DNA from 2 places in the Bradyrhizobium sp. SEMIA genome. Region 2 is predicted to be linked to the other one. Evidence: riboswitches for the same ligand, from Rfam matches in the RefSeq annotation. Region 2 holds a riboswitch; the other holds the start of a gene.
What was found. Region 2 has a riboswitch for cobalamin ahead of FOM02_RS25330 (TonB-dependent receptor). Riboswitches for the same ligand answer to the same signal wherever they lie in the genome.
Positions count from the first base shown of each region.

Region 1: it holds a riboswitch for cobalamin, as region 2 does, so the genes downstream of both, metE (5-methyltetrahydropteroyltriglutamate--homocysteine S-methyltransferase) here and FOM02_RS25330 (TonB-dependent receptor) in region 2, are expected to answer to the same signal.

Region 1 is NZ_CP046601.1:8,953,537-8,961,341, forward strand. Features, by position in the region: gene FOM02_RS42845 (carbonic anhydrase) at 480-1,217, opposite strand; gene FOM02_RS42850 (thermonuclease family protein) at 1,228-1,968, opposite strand; gene FOM02_RS42855 (nodulate formation efficiency C protein) at 3,732-4,514, opposite strand; cobalamin riboswitch at 5,454-5,656, shown strand; gene metE (5-methyltetrahydropteroyltriglutamate--homocysteine S-methyltransferase) at 5,757-7,805, shown strand, end outside.
Region 2 is NZ_CP046601.1:5,195,115-5,202,919, forward strand. Features, by position in the region: gene FOM02_RS25305 (aminotransferase class V-fold PLP-dependent enzyme) at 1-317, shown strand, start outside; gene FOM02_RS25310 (amino acid ABC transporter substrate-binding protein) at 343-1,245, shown strand; gene FOM02_RS25315 (amino acid ABC transporter permease) at 1,302-2,096, shown strand; gene FOM02_RS25320 (amino acid ABC transporter permease) at 2,093-2,788, shown strand; gene FOM02_RS25325 (amino acid ABC transporter ATP-binding protein) at 2,815-3,585, shown strand; gene FOM02_RS25330 (TonB-dependent receptor) at 3,655-6,078, opposite strand; cobalamin riboswitch at 6,204-6,412, opposite strand; gene FOM02_RS25335 (DUF2147 domain-containing protein) at 6,651-7,121, shown strand; gene FOM02_RS25340 (oxidoreductase) at 7,309-7,805, shown strand, end outside.

The DNA.
Region 1 (7,805 bases), 3.8 Mb from region 2:
TACATCGGTCGGCTGGGCAGTCGTCGTGGTCGCAATTCCGCTCTTTTTGATCTTCGGACCTGGCTGAACCTGGTGATCATAGCAGGACCATAAGTGGTTGCCTGCTGGGTCTCGGGTGAGAGCCTGCCGGAATTGTCACGTGTTCCGTTAGGCCGAGAGCCCAGACCCGCATGCCTCGCACCGCGATCTGCCGCTTGCACCGCCTCTGTTGGTCTAGCGCATTAACGTGCAGGGCATGAATCCTGTCGCCCGCGGTATGAGTGCTTCCTGGTGCTGGCCTCGCGTTGCCAATATGAGCACGTAGAATGCAAGGAGAATTACGAGGCCGCGCATACCAAGGATCTTCCCGAAGCTGTGACAATTGTGGAGCGGTTGTATTCGGTGCATTTGGTGAAGCCGATGCAGGAGTGAATTACCGGAATTCGACGGAAGCTCTGCAACAGGCGGCAAACGATAGCGGGCCGCCGAGGGTGCCAGCGTCAGTTCAGCAACTCGACCCTGCCGGTGTCGAGCCGATACAGGCCCCCGACGACCTTTAGTCTGTTCTGCTCAACTGCCGCGTTCAGAATCGGCCCCGCCGATTTTAGTTTGTCGACGTTATCGATTACATTTTGTCGGGTTGCTTCGGCGAACGTGTCACGGGTTTGCTGGCGCGATCCTTTTACCGCAGGCGCAAGCGCAGCAACGAGGGATGAAATGTGCCCCGGCGGCGGCTTATCGTCGTGGAGCGACTTGATCGTGGCGTCTATCGCACCGCAATGATCGTGGCCAAGTACCAGGATCAGCGGCGTGTTCAGCACGGCCACCGCATATTCCATACTGGCGAGCGTGTCATCGTTGACGAAGTTACCGGCGAGCCGGCAGACAAACAGATCACCAAGTCCGCTGCCGAAGACAAGTTCAGGCGCTACGCGAGAATCGGCGCAGCTCAGAACCGCGGCATATGGATTTTGCCCATCCACCAAAACCTCACGCTCGCGCTTGAAATCGTGGCGTCGTGATACGCCCTGGACATAGCGATCGTTCCCTTCCATTAGCCGCTTCAGGGCAGCCTCCGGCGAGATCAGGTTATTCGGCTTGGGCGGCGCTTTTGCTTCCTTTGCATCGACAATGTTGTTGCCAACCCGTAGGCAAACCGCCGAAAAAGCGAACAGCAACAGCGAGCGGCGCGACGGCGCGATCTTGGTCAGATAGGTCAGAGAACAGCCTGCCTTCATGCATCTCACCTCATCGCGCGGCTTTACGCCACCCGGTGGCTTCGGCTTCCGCTTCGCTGCAGAGCCAGCGTTCACCGGGCTTGGTCATGTCGATTTGTTCGTAACTGAGTTGCCCGGGCAGGTGATAAATGCGCTCGCCATTGCGGCCCATAGTGCCTTTTATCACACACTCGGAGGAGGGCGGGTCCGATAGCAGCGCGGATCCGAGCAGGAGCGCCTGAGCGTCGACGGGAACCGAGCTCGCGCCGATGATGATCGTCCCCTTATTGCGGCGACGCCAGTCCCAGGGGGCGATGAACGCCCCCGACCACAGCCCCGCGCAGGTTTTGCTCGCCACAACTTCATAGATGACGTACGGCCCCGACGAGAGTGCCCAACCAGAGCGTACCATCCAGGCGTTCACGTCCTCGCCTTCTATAAAGCAACTGCCGCGTGACCTGCCGTATTCATCACGTCCTGTGGTATGACAATCCCACGTTCGTCCGTTCGAATGCTTGATCAGCTCGTCGCGAGCAGCTAGGCCGCAAGCCCATTTCCGACCGTGGGCGTCGAGGCAAATCTGGTCAGTTTCGGGAGCTTCGATGCCTGAGAGCCGAAGCTTGGATCGCTCGATCTCGATCGTACTGCCGTCGAGGATGCGCGGAGGACCGCGGAGCTTCGCCGCGCAGACCGGAGATGTGATGATAGCGAACAATGCGACCATCATTACGCGGTGTTTCATCCCGACAAAAACCTCTCGCTCTTGATTCATGTTCACGCACGATCCGGCGCCGCCGCATTCGGCTGCTTAAATGTTTGTCCATTATTCGGCCGCATCTTTCGACGCTTGATCTATGAAAGCGTGGGCTTCATTTCCAAGCTACGACCTGACGCTGCGTGAGGTTCAAGCGATTTCTTCCGGTGTGCGTGTCGCGGTATCCTTAGCCTCGTCGGTCTTTGTCACGGGGCGGGTACTGCACCCTCTCGACCTGAGGAGGAGATCTCCATCGCTCGGCGGCGGACTTGGTATGCGAGAGAAAACCAAGCCTCGAACGCTGTTTTCTCACGCACTTTAAGATGAAGTCGCGTGTGAATCTTGACGTCGAGTGGAAGTCAGGCGGGGAGGAGCAACCTGGCTATGCTTGTGGCAACCCGCATCGGCAGACAGAAGGCTGCCGACGGTTTCAGCGAGGGCGATGACATTTCGCTGTAAGTTCTTGTCAGGACGAGATTGATTTTCGAAAGAAATCTGGTCTCGCTTCCTCTGAGATCTGGACAAAGGCGCCGCGGAGTTCAGCTCAAGGCTCGCTGCGTAAATGAATCGGTATCGTTTGCTCAAACCGCCAATCCGCGAGCCATCTTTTGGAGAGCCACGCGTGAATGCCAATCGCATTGTGGCCTTTCGCACCTCTGCGGTGCGCCATAATCTTCGTGGTGCCGCCGCCCCGTTCGTAGAAGAACCCGATTGTCGTGGGCGGCGCGACTGGCGGCCGCTCTGTCGTAGTGCGCTTCACCGCGATCACAGGTGAAGATTGACCCGGCAAGCCCGGCACGAGGGCGTGCGTTTGCGCCAGAAGATGTGGAACGGCAACCTGCGTGGCTTCGTCGTATACGCACCGCACGAGGGGTATGCCGCCCGCGTGTTCGGACGATCGCGAGCACCATCCTGATGCCATTCGGTACGAGGCGTCAATCCGCATCATGGCTGCCCCATCGCGGCACTCGGGCAGGCCGCTCTGGTGCGGTTTAGCCGACTCAAGCTACAATCGTTCTCAACGACCTCACTACACAATGGGAATCAAATGGCTGCAGCTCCACGGGAATTGCCGGTCTCTTCTTACGCACTTGAAGTGGATGGTCGACTCAGAGCTGAATTCGCAACCAAAGACGGCGCCAGGGCAGGCGGAGCAGAACTAAAGAAGCGTTTTCCCATGCTTCAAGTCCGGATCTATGACGCGCAGACGAATGCGCGCGAGGAAATTTAGCGCCGAATCAGTCGTTCCTCGATGCCTCGCGCACGGCTCCGGGGCTCGTCGCCGGGGCCAGTCGGAAACCGGCCGATGTTCGAGGGTATGCCGACACTGCCCCATTACCCTCTTAATGGGTTTGTCGCAGCACTTGATCGTGCCGGCTCGGCGTCGGCATGCTCACCCTTCAATCGCGCGATGCGCGGCCTGCACGCCGGATCAGGGCCCGAGGCATCTCCAAGCCCGGTCCCTTGAAGAGTGGCATGGAGAGCTGGTTCCCTCGCAGATCGGTGTTCTCTCACTGCGTCGGGTGCGCTGGGAGCAAAATCTCGCCAACTGGTACGCGCCTCTGAGCTCGACTGTCGCGGAAAGGCTCGAGTAATCGTGCTGCCCGATTTTTGCCTGACGGGCTAAAGGCTGCGGGAAAGGCTCGCGACGGTTGCGAAGGAGTAAGCACCGACACTTTAGCGTTGATATTCTTGCAGTTACTCTGAGGCGGTCGGCGGTAAAGGAGCTGCGGCGCGATCTTGCTCCGCGCGACCATTAAACCGAGGGCTTTCGCTCCTTCTTACTCTTCCCGTTCCTTGGGCTCCATCCGAGCGAACCAGGAGCCAGGAGGAAAGGCCGCGATACGCTTGGCAAAGGAGGATTGCGGCTCCCAATCTTGCCCTTCGCTCTTCTCGAAAGTGATGACCCCGTTATGGGTGTAAAAACGGGGCCCTGGGATATTACAGTTCACTAAAAGCAAAACGCGCCACAGATCACCTTTTTCGGTCGGCTTGTCCTTCTGCGTCGGCAAGTAGTCCACTCCAACAGGCTCAACGATAGTGCAGCGGCCCTGCCGCAGGAGATCGCCGAGCGGGCCCTGCGTGGTCGTCACGAAGTTGAAGTTGCTCGGATCATGCAGAAAGCGAAGATTTGCGTCCCTTTCGCCATCCTTGACTTCACTGGCGATCAACCCGAGCGCCAGGGCGTGCCAGCCCAATTCGATCGGCTTTGCATAGGTCGACGCAAGTTGAAACGTGCCGTCGAGTGCGATCCTCCAGGTGATAACGTGCTGTTCGTCTAATATATCATCCGCGTGCCTGGTCCACGAAACGAAAACATAGTCGTTTCCGTCAAGTTCGGCGACGCCCCACATTCGAGGGACGAACCGTGCAACTTTCGAGACGTTGGAGATAATTTGTTCTATTGTCTCACCGTCTTGCGCTCGCCACGTTGACTTGAATCTTTCGATATGGGGGCTCTCGATAGCGCGAGCACGGTCGCCAGTCGCAGCCAGCCCGGCCAGACAGATCAGGGATCGACCGAGACAAAACAATAACGCGCGTCTTCCAGACACTTTTCTCATGACTGTTGGCCTATCTGGTTTCATCCACACGTCATTGCAGAGCGGGCAACTTCAGCCTGTTATGCGCGAGCGCAAGAAGTTAGCGACGACGCGACGGGGGACCGATGGTGTCCCGTGCGAGCAGGCGCTCTATCACGCGCCGCTAACTTCGTTGCCGGCGACAGCCTCAAGTTGCTGTGCTAGACATGCCCAGCAGGAGGAGACTGGGCATGCCGAAGACTTGCATTCCTCGTGCCAGGTTAATAGACGGCAATTCGCACCGCTTCTATGCCCTCTTTGTCGGCTTTCCGACGTGCGGGCGTCTCGATGTTTCCGTTCAGCGCGGCTTATGCACCCTCGTCACGCGCCGAATGTTCGGTGGGCGCAGCTGAACGCCTCGACCAAGTTCCTGATGAGAATTGGGAGCACGTTTGCCGCCACAGAACTGTTTGGCTCACTATCGTTACCGGAGTGTCAGCTTTCGTCCTCTGGCATGCCTCTGGGTACTCGCGGCCGAGAGGCCAGAGCGCGTTTGGCGCTTCTTTCGCGACATCCGGCACTCGCGCCGAGCATTTGGAGTCTGGCTGGCACTGCAAATCAACGTGCCGGTCAGGTATGTTGCTGACTTTGCCACGTGTCTTAGGCCTGTGCAGCACGGATCCAGCTGGTCGAGAGGGCGGCTGGATGGCGGACGCGCTCGAAAAACCTGCTGGGAAGCCTGGGACACGGATCAAATGCGTTCTGCTCCAGGCAGCAGTCCCGACCGCGGAAGCCGCTTTTATCCCTTCCACCGAACTGGCGTGCGGCCAGAGGGCAGCTGCGATGGTCATCACAATATCGCTGACTGCAGAGCGCATCTACATCGACTCAGCGATAAGGATGCGCGGTCATTCGCGTAGCGGATGCCGCAGCACCAGCTTGCGACATAATCTGAGAGGTTGACGGAAGACTTGTCTTGCCGATAATCCAAATCGTCGAGGTTCTCCGGTCCCACTTGATCCGGAGCTAAGAGGGAAGCCGGTGACAATGCCGGCGCTGCCCCCGCAACTGTGAGCGGCAAGCCGCTGTCCAACGATGTCACTGAAGCCTGCGCGGCTTCGGGAAGGCCGGACAGAAGCGATGACCCGCGAGCCAGGAGACCTGCCCCGACAATTATTCGTCCACGGGCGGGGTGTCCCGGTGGTGCGCCAAGCAGCCGTCGCACCGCGCGACTTCCCCTGCCTGCGTCCGCCACGGCCTTTGCCCCCAACATGGGGTTAACTTATGTCTCTTCTCTCCCTTCCGGTTGCCACGCTTGGAACGCCACGCATCGGTCCAAGGCGCGAGCTCAAACTCGCTCTTGAAAGCTACTGGGCGGGAAAACGCAGCGAACTGCAGTTGCTCGAGGACGCAGCTGGCCTGCGTGCCGCAAACTGGGCTCGTCAGAAATCTATCGGCGTCACCGTCATTCCATCGAACGATTTCTCGCTGTATGATCAGGTGCTCGACACAAGTGTCATGGTTGGCGCCATCCCAGAGATTTACGCTTCGAACGCCGAATCCGTTTCGCTGAAGACGTACTTCGCCATGGCCCGGGGATCACAATGCGACGATCAGGATGCGAGTTGCGGTCGCGGACCGCGCGGATTTGGCGCACCCGCTCAGGAGATGACCAAGTGGTTCGATACCAACTACCACTACATGGTCCCCGAGTTTCACAGAGGGCAGACTTTCAGGCTATGCTCTCGCAAGCCGATCGAGGAGTATGAGGAAGCCAAGGCCCTTGGCTTTCAGACCCGCCCTGTCCTGATCGGGCCGGTCACATTCCTAAAGCTCGGCAAGAGTCCCGATCCTGCGTTCCAGCCACTCTCACTACTGGATGAACTGTTACCGGCCTATATCGAGGTTCTGCAGGAATTGGCCAAACGTGGGGCAAATTGGGTTCAGTTAGACGAGCCCTGCCTGGTTCTTGATCTGGATGAGAGGACGCGGCAGTCTTTGCGACATGCCTATGATCGGCTCGCCAAGGAGGTGCCGGCCATCAAGATCTTAGTTGCCAGCTATTTCGGCGACCTCGGGAACAATCTGAACACCGCGTTGAGCCTGCCAGTTGCCGGACTACACCTCGACCTAGTTCGAGCGCCACAGTTGTTGGACCAGATCATCGCTGGCGGCCGAAGTGATCTCGTCATGTCGCTCGGTGTCGTCGACGGCCGGAATGTATGGCGGTCGAATTTGTCGTCGCTGCGCCAGCGGCTCGAACCCGCGATTGCGAAGCTCGGCAAGGACCGTGTACAGATTGCCCCATCCTGCTCGCTGCTTCATGTGCCCGTCGATGTTGAACTTGAAACCGGGCTCGTTTCCGACGTCAAGAGCTGGCTCGCTTTTGCGGTCCAGAAGATGCGGGAGCTTGCGATCCTGGCGCGGGCACTCGCAGGCGACCAGAATGTTGCGCCAGCTCTTGCCGAGTCGGAATGTGCCGCGACTGTTCGCCGGACTTCGCCGAAAATCCGTGATGCCAATGTCGCTGTCCGGATGAAAGCGATCGATCAGACCATGCGTCGACGCGGGAGCCCATTTGCCCGTCGTGCCGAGATCCAAAGCAATCGTTTCGGACTACCGGCTTTTCCTACCACGACCATCGGATCGTTTCCGCAGACCACAGAGGTCCGGAATGCCCGTGCGGCGCATGCGCGAGGCGCGATAAGTGACGAGCAATACGACAGGTTCCTCAAGGAGGAGACTGCGCGCGCCGTACGTTGGCAGGAGGACATCGGTCTCGACGTCCTCGTGCACGGCGAGTTCGAGCGCAATGACATGGTGCAGTACTTCGGCGAGCACCTCGCCGGCTTCGCATTTACCAGGAACGGATGGGTGCAGTCGTACGGCTCGCGCTGCGTCAGGCCACCGATCCTGTTTGGCGATGTGGTGCGGCCGAAGCCTATCACCGTGGACTGGTGGCGCTACGCGCAATCACTAACGAGGAAGCCGATGAAGGCCATGTTGACCGGACCGGTGACGATTTTGAACTGGTCCTTTGTTCGCGATGATATTCCCAGAAGCGAGGTCTGTCGCCAGATTGCGCTCGCGATCCGAGACGAAGTCCGCGATCTCGAGAATGCTGGTGCGACAATGATCCAGATCGACGAAGCCGCACTGCGCGAAGGAATGCCGTTGCGTCGATCTGAGTGGACGGCCTATCTCGACTGGGCCGTGGATTGCTTCAGCATCTGCTCATCGGGCGTCGCCGATGAAACGCAAATTCATACACATATGTGCTACTCGGAGTTCAACGACATCATCGGTGCGATCGCTGCAATGGACGCAGATGTC
Region 2 (7,805 bases):
TGATCGAAGCGCTGGGCGTCGAGAATATCCAGAACCATTGTCTCGACCTCGGCGATCATCTCATCGCCGGGCTCGATGCGCTGGGCGTTCGTCTCGTCGGCCCCCGCGCGCGGCAGCATCGCGCGCCGCACATCTACGTCATCGCGCTGCCTGCCGCCGAATGGCTCGGCCATTTCGAGCAGAACGGCGTCCGTGTCTCGCCGGAGCGTGACGGCATTCGCGTGTCGTTCGGGATGTTCAACAATTTCGCCGATGTCGATCGCCTGATCGATGTCATCAAGCGGCGCGGCGTGAAGCCGTCATCCAGGGCCGCCTAGGCTGTTCTTCAGAGGGGAGATGCACATGACGAGTCTTGCGCGTGTATTGAGCGTTCTGTCCGGCCTTGCGGCCATCGCCGCCTTGGCAGGCCCTGCGGTCGCAGCCGACAGTCCGACGCTTGCCAAGATCAAATCGAGCGGTGCCATCACGATCGGCCACCGCGAGGCCTCCATCCCGTTCTCCTATCTCGGTCCAGATCAGAAGCCGATCGGCTTTTCGCTGGACCTCTGCGCCGGCATCGTCGAGCGCATCAAGACGGAGCTCAATCTGCCGAACCTCGGCGTCAATTATGCGCCGGTGAACTCGTCCAACCGCATCCCGCTGATCCAGAGTGGTACGGTCGATATCGAATGCGGCGGCACGGCGAATGACAGGAAGCGCCAGGAGCAGGTCTCGTTCTCCGTCGCCACTTTCGTCAGCCAGCCGCGCTGGCTGGTCAAGGCCGACAGCGGCCTGAAGACCGCCCGCGATCTGAAGGGCAAGACCATCGTCGTCACCCAGGGCTCCAATGCCGTGGGCTTTGCGCAAGGCGTCAATGCGAAGGAGCAGCTCGGCTTCAACATCGTCCAGGCAAAGGACCATGCGGAATCCTTCCTGATGCTGAACACCGGCCGCGCGGCCGCCTTCATGGAGGACGATATCCTGCTCGCCGGCCTCAAGGCCGCCGCTCCGAAACCCGACGCGCTGATCTTCCTCCCCGAGGGCTATGCCAAGATCTATTATGGCCTGATGTTCACGAAAGGCGATGCAGGCTTCAAGGCGCTGGTCGATGACGTTCTTGCCAAGCAGATGGCGTCGGGCCAGTTCGAGAAGACCTATGCCAAATGGTTCACCAAGCCGATCCCGCCCAAAGGCGAGAACCTCGCGTTCCCGCTGACGGACGAACTGATGGAACGGATCGCACATCCCAGCGATGCGGTCGACTAGGCAATAGCGGAGCGCATCGCGCAGAACTGCTCGCACCCTGAGCTTCGAGGTTCGCCATGTTCACAGTGCTTTTTGAGCAGACGGCGGATGGCCAGCGCTATATCGACTGGCTGCTGTCGGGCCTCGGCTGGACGCTGGCGCTGGCGTTCTTCGGCTGGTGGATCGCCTTTGCCGTCGGCGTCATCGTCGGCATCGGCCGGACCGCGCAGAGCCGGATCGTCGCGGCCCTGGCGCGGCTCTATGTGGAGATCTTCCGCAACATCCCCGTGCTGGTGCAGATGTTCCTCTGGTACTTCGTGCTGCCGGAGATCCTCCCCGCCGCGCTCGGAAACGCCATCAAGCAGATTCCCCCGCCGTGGGGATCGTTCTTCCCGGCGCTCGTGTGCCTCGGCCTCTACACCGCGGCCAGGATCGCCGAACAGGTTCGCGCCGGGATCGAGGCGCTGCCGAAGGGACAGGTCGAGGCGGCAAGCGCGCTCGGGCTCGGCGGTTATCTGACCTATCGTTACGTCATCCTGCCGCAGGCGCTGCGCCTGATCATCCCGAGCCTGACCAGCGAGGTGATGGGCATCTACAAGAACACCTCCGTCGCTCTCACGATCGGGCTGATGGAGCTGACGGCACAGGCCCGGCAGATCAGCGAAGCGACGTTCCAGACCTTCACCGCGTTCGGCGCTGCGACGCTTGTTTACCTCGCGCTGGCGCTCATCGCCTACCAGGGCATGGCGCTGATCGACAGGGCCGTGCGCGTTCCGGGCACGGGGCACGCAGAGGATGCGGTCGAACCGGCGTCGATGCAGGCCGCCGAACAGGTCGGCTCTTTGCCCGATGCGATGGAGGTCGTGAAATGAACAGCCTCGATTTCTCCATTGTTGCTCAGGCATGGCCGTATCTCTGGTCGGGATTGCTGTTTTCGCTGGCGCTGACCGCGGTGGCTTTCGTGGTCGGCTTGATCCTCGGCACCTGTTTGGCCCTGGTGCAGCACTTCGAAGTGCCCGTGCTTGGCAAGCTCGTGCGCGGCTATGTCGCCTTGATGCGCTCGATCCCGCTGATCCTGGTCCTGTTCTGGTTCTTCTTCCTGGTGCCGATCGTGCTCGGCCATCTCGCCGGTAACGGCCGCCCGATTCCGATCGGCGCCACCTGGACCGCGTTCATCACGTTCGGTCTGTTCGAGGCCGCCTATTACTCGGAAATCATCCGCGTCGGGTTGCGGGCGGTGAACCGGGGACAGTTCGAGGCCTGCCAGGCGCTCGCATTGTCCACCTTCGACACCTATCGCTGTGTGATCCTGCCGCAGGTGCTGCGTGTCGCCAGCCCGATCATCCTGAGCCAGACCATCATCCTGTTCCAGGACACCTCGCTGGTCTACGTGCTGTCGCTCACCGATCTGCTCGGCGCAGCCTCCAAGCTCGCGCAGCTCAACGGCCGTCTGGTCGAGATGTATCTGGTCATCACGGTGGTCTACCTCGCGATCAGCTCTGTGGCATCGCAATGCGTAGCATCCTTGCGCAAGCGCTATGCGATTGCGGGAATGCGCCGATAGACAAGCGAAACCTTCGGAGGGAGCAAATGCTTCAGCAGATGAACGGGAACGGGGCCAATCGGTCCGCTTCCATCGTCACCGTCGAGAACCTGGTGAAGCGGTTCGGCAGTTTCACGGCCCTGAGCGACGTCAACCTGAATGTCGCTGCGGGCGAGAAGATCGTGCTTTGCGGTCCCTCGGGCTCGGGCAAGTCGACGCTGATCCGCTGCATCAATCATATCGAGAAGCATGACGGCGGCCGCATCGTCGTCGATGGCGTCGAGCTGACCGACCGGATGGGCGACGTCAACAGCGTCCGCCGCGAAGTGGGGATGGTGTTCCAGAGCTTCAACCTGTTTCCGCATCTTTCGGTGGTCGAGAACTGCATGCTGGCGCCGATGAAGGTGCGCGGCCTGTCCCGCGCGGAAGCGCAGGAGCGTGCGCTCGGCTTCCTGCGCAAGGTGCGCATTCACGATCAGGCGAACAAATATCCGGGGCAGCTGTCCGGCGGCCAGCAGCAGCGCGTCGCCATCGCGCGCGCGCTGTGCATGCAGCCGAAGATCATGCTGTTCGACGAGCCGACCTCCGCGCTCGACCCGGAGATGGTCAAGGAGGTGCTGGAGACCATGGTGGAGCTCGCGCGGGACGGCATGACCATGGTCTGCGTCACCCACGAGATGGGCTTTGCCCGCGAGGTCGCCGACCGCGTGGTGTTCATGGATCGCGGCTCCATCGTCGAGGAGGCCGATCCGGAAACCTTCTTCCGTGCGCCCGAGACGGAGCGGGCGAGGGCGTTCCTCGGCCAGATCATCCATTAGGAGCGGGTTGGCTCTGCGGCGACAATGAGATCCTGACGGTTCTCATCCTCGATGCTGCCCCAGCGTTCCTCACCATCGGAACGAAGCCGCCACTTCATAGCTACGCGGCGCGCCGAGGATGATCTCGTCGGCGTAGCCCGGGTCGCCCCAGGCCGCATAGCGCTTGTTCGTCAAATTCCTGACCCGGAATGAAATCCGCGTCCGGTCCACCCCCGGGAAGTACGCTTTCGGGATGTCGACGAATGCGAACGCATCGAACGTGGTGTAGGCATTCATGACGAGCAGATTGTCCTGGAAGTTGAAGCGGTCGCCGACGTGACGCATCAGGCCCCCGATCTCGACCGGCAGCGTCGTGTCGAACCGGTACGAGGCGCCGGCATTGGCGATGAAGTTCGGCACGTTGGGCGGCGTCTTGCCTGAATAGGACTGGAATACGCCATTGCCATCGACATAATTGAAATCGATGAAGCGCGACTGCACGAAGGCGACGTTGCCCCACAGTTTCAGGCCGGCGGCCGGGTTGATCGCCGCCGCAATCTCGATGCCCTTGGATTCGATCTTGCCGGCGACGTTGAAGACGATGCCGCTCTCCGGGACGTAGACGTTCTTGCGCTGGATGTCGAAGGCCGAGAACGTGGCCTCGGCCCGCTTGTCGGCCGATAGCACCTTGACGCCGGTCTCGTAGGTGCGCGACGTCGTCAGCAGGAGCGGCACGGACGGTGCGAGGATGAAGATGTTGGCCACCGTCGGGTCTGCCGCGGTCGCGTATTGGCTGTACAGCATCACGCCCGGGGTGATGTCCCAGGTGTAGCCGACGCGGCCGGTGACGGGATTGAACGTCGTCGAGAAGGGATACCCCTTCGCGGACTCCAGCGTGCCGTCGGGGAAGAAGCGGGTCCGGTCCAGCTTGATGTCCTCGAACCGGATGCCGCCGATCAACGCGAAGGTCGAGGTCAGCTTGAGCCGGTCCTCGAACGACAACGAGGCGGTGTTGACGCGGGTGTAGATCTTCTCGTCGCTGCGAGGGCCGTAGGGCCCGCGGTCGGGATTGAGCAGGTCGACGTAGTCGTTGAAGAACAGCGTGTCCTGCGAGACGTTGAACTGGTTGTTGCTCGCCGCCACGGTCGCGACGAAGCGGTTGTCCATTCCGCCAATGCTGGAATTGACGGTGAGGTCGGTGATGTTGCCGTAGAGCCGCTGCGCGTGATCCAGCGCCAGGCGCTCGCGATAGATGCTCTGCGCGCCGGCGAAGTTGCCGACAGTCTGGTCGAACGACGAGATCTCGTTGTTGAACCAGTGCCGGTGCGCGTCATAGCCGTAGACTTGGCTGCGCAGCGAGATGCTGTTGGTGATGTCCCATTGGAAGCCGCTGCGCAGCCAGAGCTCACTGGCGCCGCTGTGATTGTCGAGCACGTTGTAACTCGTGGTCAGCGTACGCGCGTCGATCGTCGGCGGGACTGGCGTGCCGCCGCCGAGGTAATAGTTGCTCCAGACCCCCGAGACGATGCCATTCGTCGGCACGATGCCCGGCCCGTTCGCCGGTACGATCGGCGTGCCCCAGTAGAAGCGGTCCTTGTCCTGCCTGTATTCGGCTGCGCCCCAGACCTTCAGGCTATCGTTGACGCGATAATTCAGCTGGCCCGAGACATTGCTGAGCCTGGAGTAGCTGTCCTCGATGAAGCTCTTGTCGTTGAAATGGCTGATGTCGAAGCGGTAGTCGAGGCCATCGATCAGCGTAGAGCCGCCCGAACCATAACCGGCGCGATAGCCGTTGAAGGAATCGTAGGAGGTGAAGGCTTCGTTGACGATCGGACCGGTATGCGGCGCTTTGGTCACGTAGTTGACGGCGCCGCCGGTTGCGCCAAGACCTGCCACCAGCGAGTCCGGTCCCTTGATGATCTCGACCTGCTGCAGGCCCGCGACATCCATGGGACGGCCGGTCATGGTCGACGGCCCGATCGGAATGCCGTTGTAGAGGGTGTTGAGCTGATCGCCGGAAAAGCCGCGCATCGAGAAGATCGCTGGTGCCCCGGGCGCATCGCCGCCAGTCACGCCGACTGCCGCCTTTGCGACGTCGGTGGTGGTCCGGATGCCCAGGTCCTGCATGGTCTGCTGGCTGATGACCTCGACGGTCGCCGGCGTCTCCCGGGCCGAAATGCCGAGGCGAGAGGAGACCCCGGCGACGGCGGCGGTGTTCAACGGTGTCGTGTCGCCGGCGGGCGGGTTGGTGGGCCTTGCAGCGATCGGTGCTGTCGGTCTTCGCCCCGTGGCCCGGCGGGCGGTCCGAGGCTTTTGGTTGCCCGGGCTGATTGCAGGCGCCGTCCTCGGTGTGGACGGGGAGACAGTCACTGGACCGATCTCCACGGGCGGCTTGTCACGGTCCACGCTCTGCGCGATCGCAGCCGCCGACAGCGACACGGAAGAGAGCAGGGAGATCAGGAAAACACGTGAATAGCCTGGCGCAACGCCGGCACGAGAATGAAGAGTTTGCACGACAACGCTCTGCGGCGACGCAAATAAACTGTCACCGCGGTTGCCTTAGTCATCTACCTTCGCCCCAGGCGGCAGATGCAGCGGCTACTTGTCCGACATCGGGGCACCCCGCCCAATGCGTTCGCGCGTGACTCATGGCTGGCAGCAGGTTTCCTGGCTCGCGGGTCATCGCCTTCGACCGCCTTCCCAGAGGCCCGAACGGGGCTCCAGTGGTTCGTTTGGTCGTCGGCTATCCGCCTACAGTTGCGGGGGCAGCCGCGGAATTGTCCGTCGAGACGGACGCACCGCATTCCCTTGAATAGTCCTTGCGGACACTACCGATCATGAAACTGGCAGCTGGCGATGAAGCCGTCAATATCCGAAGGGGACCCGTCGATTGGCCCGACCTTCGATAATGGCCATGTGTGGCTGTTTTGCCCGACCATCCAAATTCGCGCCGGCATCGATTGGCGCGCGGCGCAATTCCGCTGGCGCCTTCTGCCGCTGCAAACGCTGTTCCCGAAATCTAGAGACATTTGCGAGACCTGCGAGCGCTTCGATCGCTCGCCCAACCGCAAACCAAGGAACGCACCATGCAAACGTCGCTTCACTCCCGTCGATCCGCCATCTTCCTGCTGATGGCAGCCGTGAACATCGGACAGATTTCGATGGCGCACGGCGAGGTGCCAGTCCCCGATGCGATCGTCGGGACATGGGAGGCGGACGACGGCACGGTGAAGCTCGACATGTTCAGGAGCGGAACGGAATTCCAGGCGCGCATGCTCTACGGCAACGAGATCGTGGAGGCGGACAACGTGACCTTCAAGAAGGACGCCAAGAACCCCGATCCCGCGCTGCGTGCGCGGTCGCTGAAGAACATTGTCTTCATCGCCGGCTTGCGCTGGGAGGATGGCGAGTGGGGCGGCGGCACGATCTATGACGCCTCGTCCGGCCGCACCTACAACTGCAAGGCCACCGTCAAGGACGGCAAGATGCACCTCCGAGGCTATCTCGGGCTGCCCGCGATGGGACAAACCCGCACATTCCACCGCGCTCGCGGCTGAACGGATTTCCGCCAGGCCCGAACTGTCTTGCCAAAGCGCGGTCGCTGGTACCGCGCTTTTTCTTGGGAATACAGCGGCCCAAATCGGTCGTCAGGATTGGCGTGTTATGCAAGTCTATTGGCGCGCTTGGTCAGTCAATTCCTGCCACGGAGGCCGCAGGATAAGACAGGAACGAAGAGAGGTTGAAATGTTCGACAAGTCGAAGAGAACGGCGCTCGTCACCGGAGCGTCCTCCGGCATGGGCAAGGAAATCGCAAGGCGTCTTATCAAGGACGGATTCCAGGTCTTCGTCGCCGCGCGGCACGTCGACAAGATGGATGATCTCGTCGAGCTCGGGGCGAGGTCCCTGAGAATGGACATTTCGAGCGAGTCCGACATCCAGGCGACGGTCGATGCCATCCTGCGCGAGGTGGATGGCGTCGATGTGCTCGTCAACAACGCCGGCTTCGGCCTCTACGGTCCCGTCGAGGAGGTCGGCATCGACGAAGCGCGTTACCAGTTCGAGGTGAACCTGTTCGGCGCCGCTCGCCTGACGCAGCTTCTCTTGCCGAAGATGCGCGAAAAGCGCGCAGGCACGATCGTCAACATCACCTCGATGGGCGGCAAGATCTACACCCTCCTGGGTGCCTGGTACCATGCGACCAAGCATGCGCTGGAAGGCTGGTCCGATTGCCTGCGACTTGA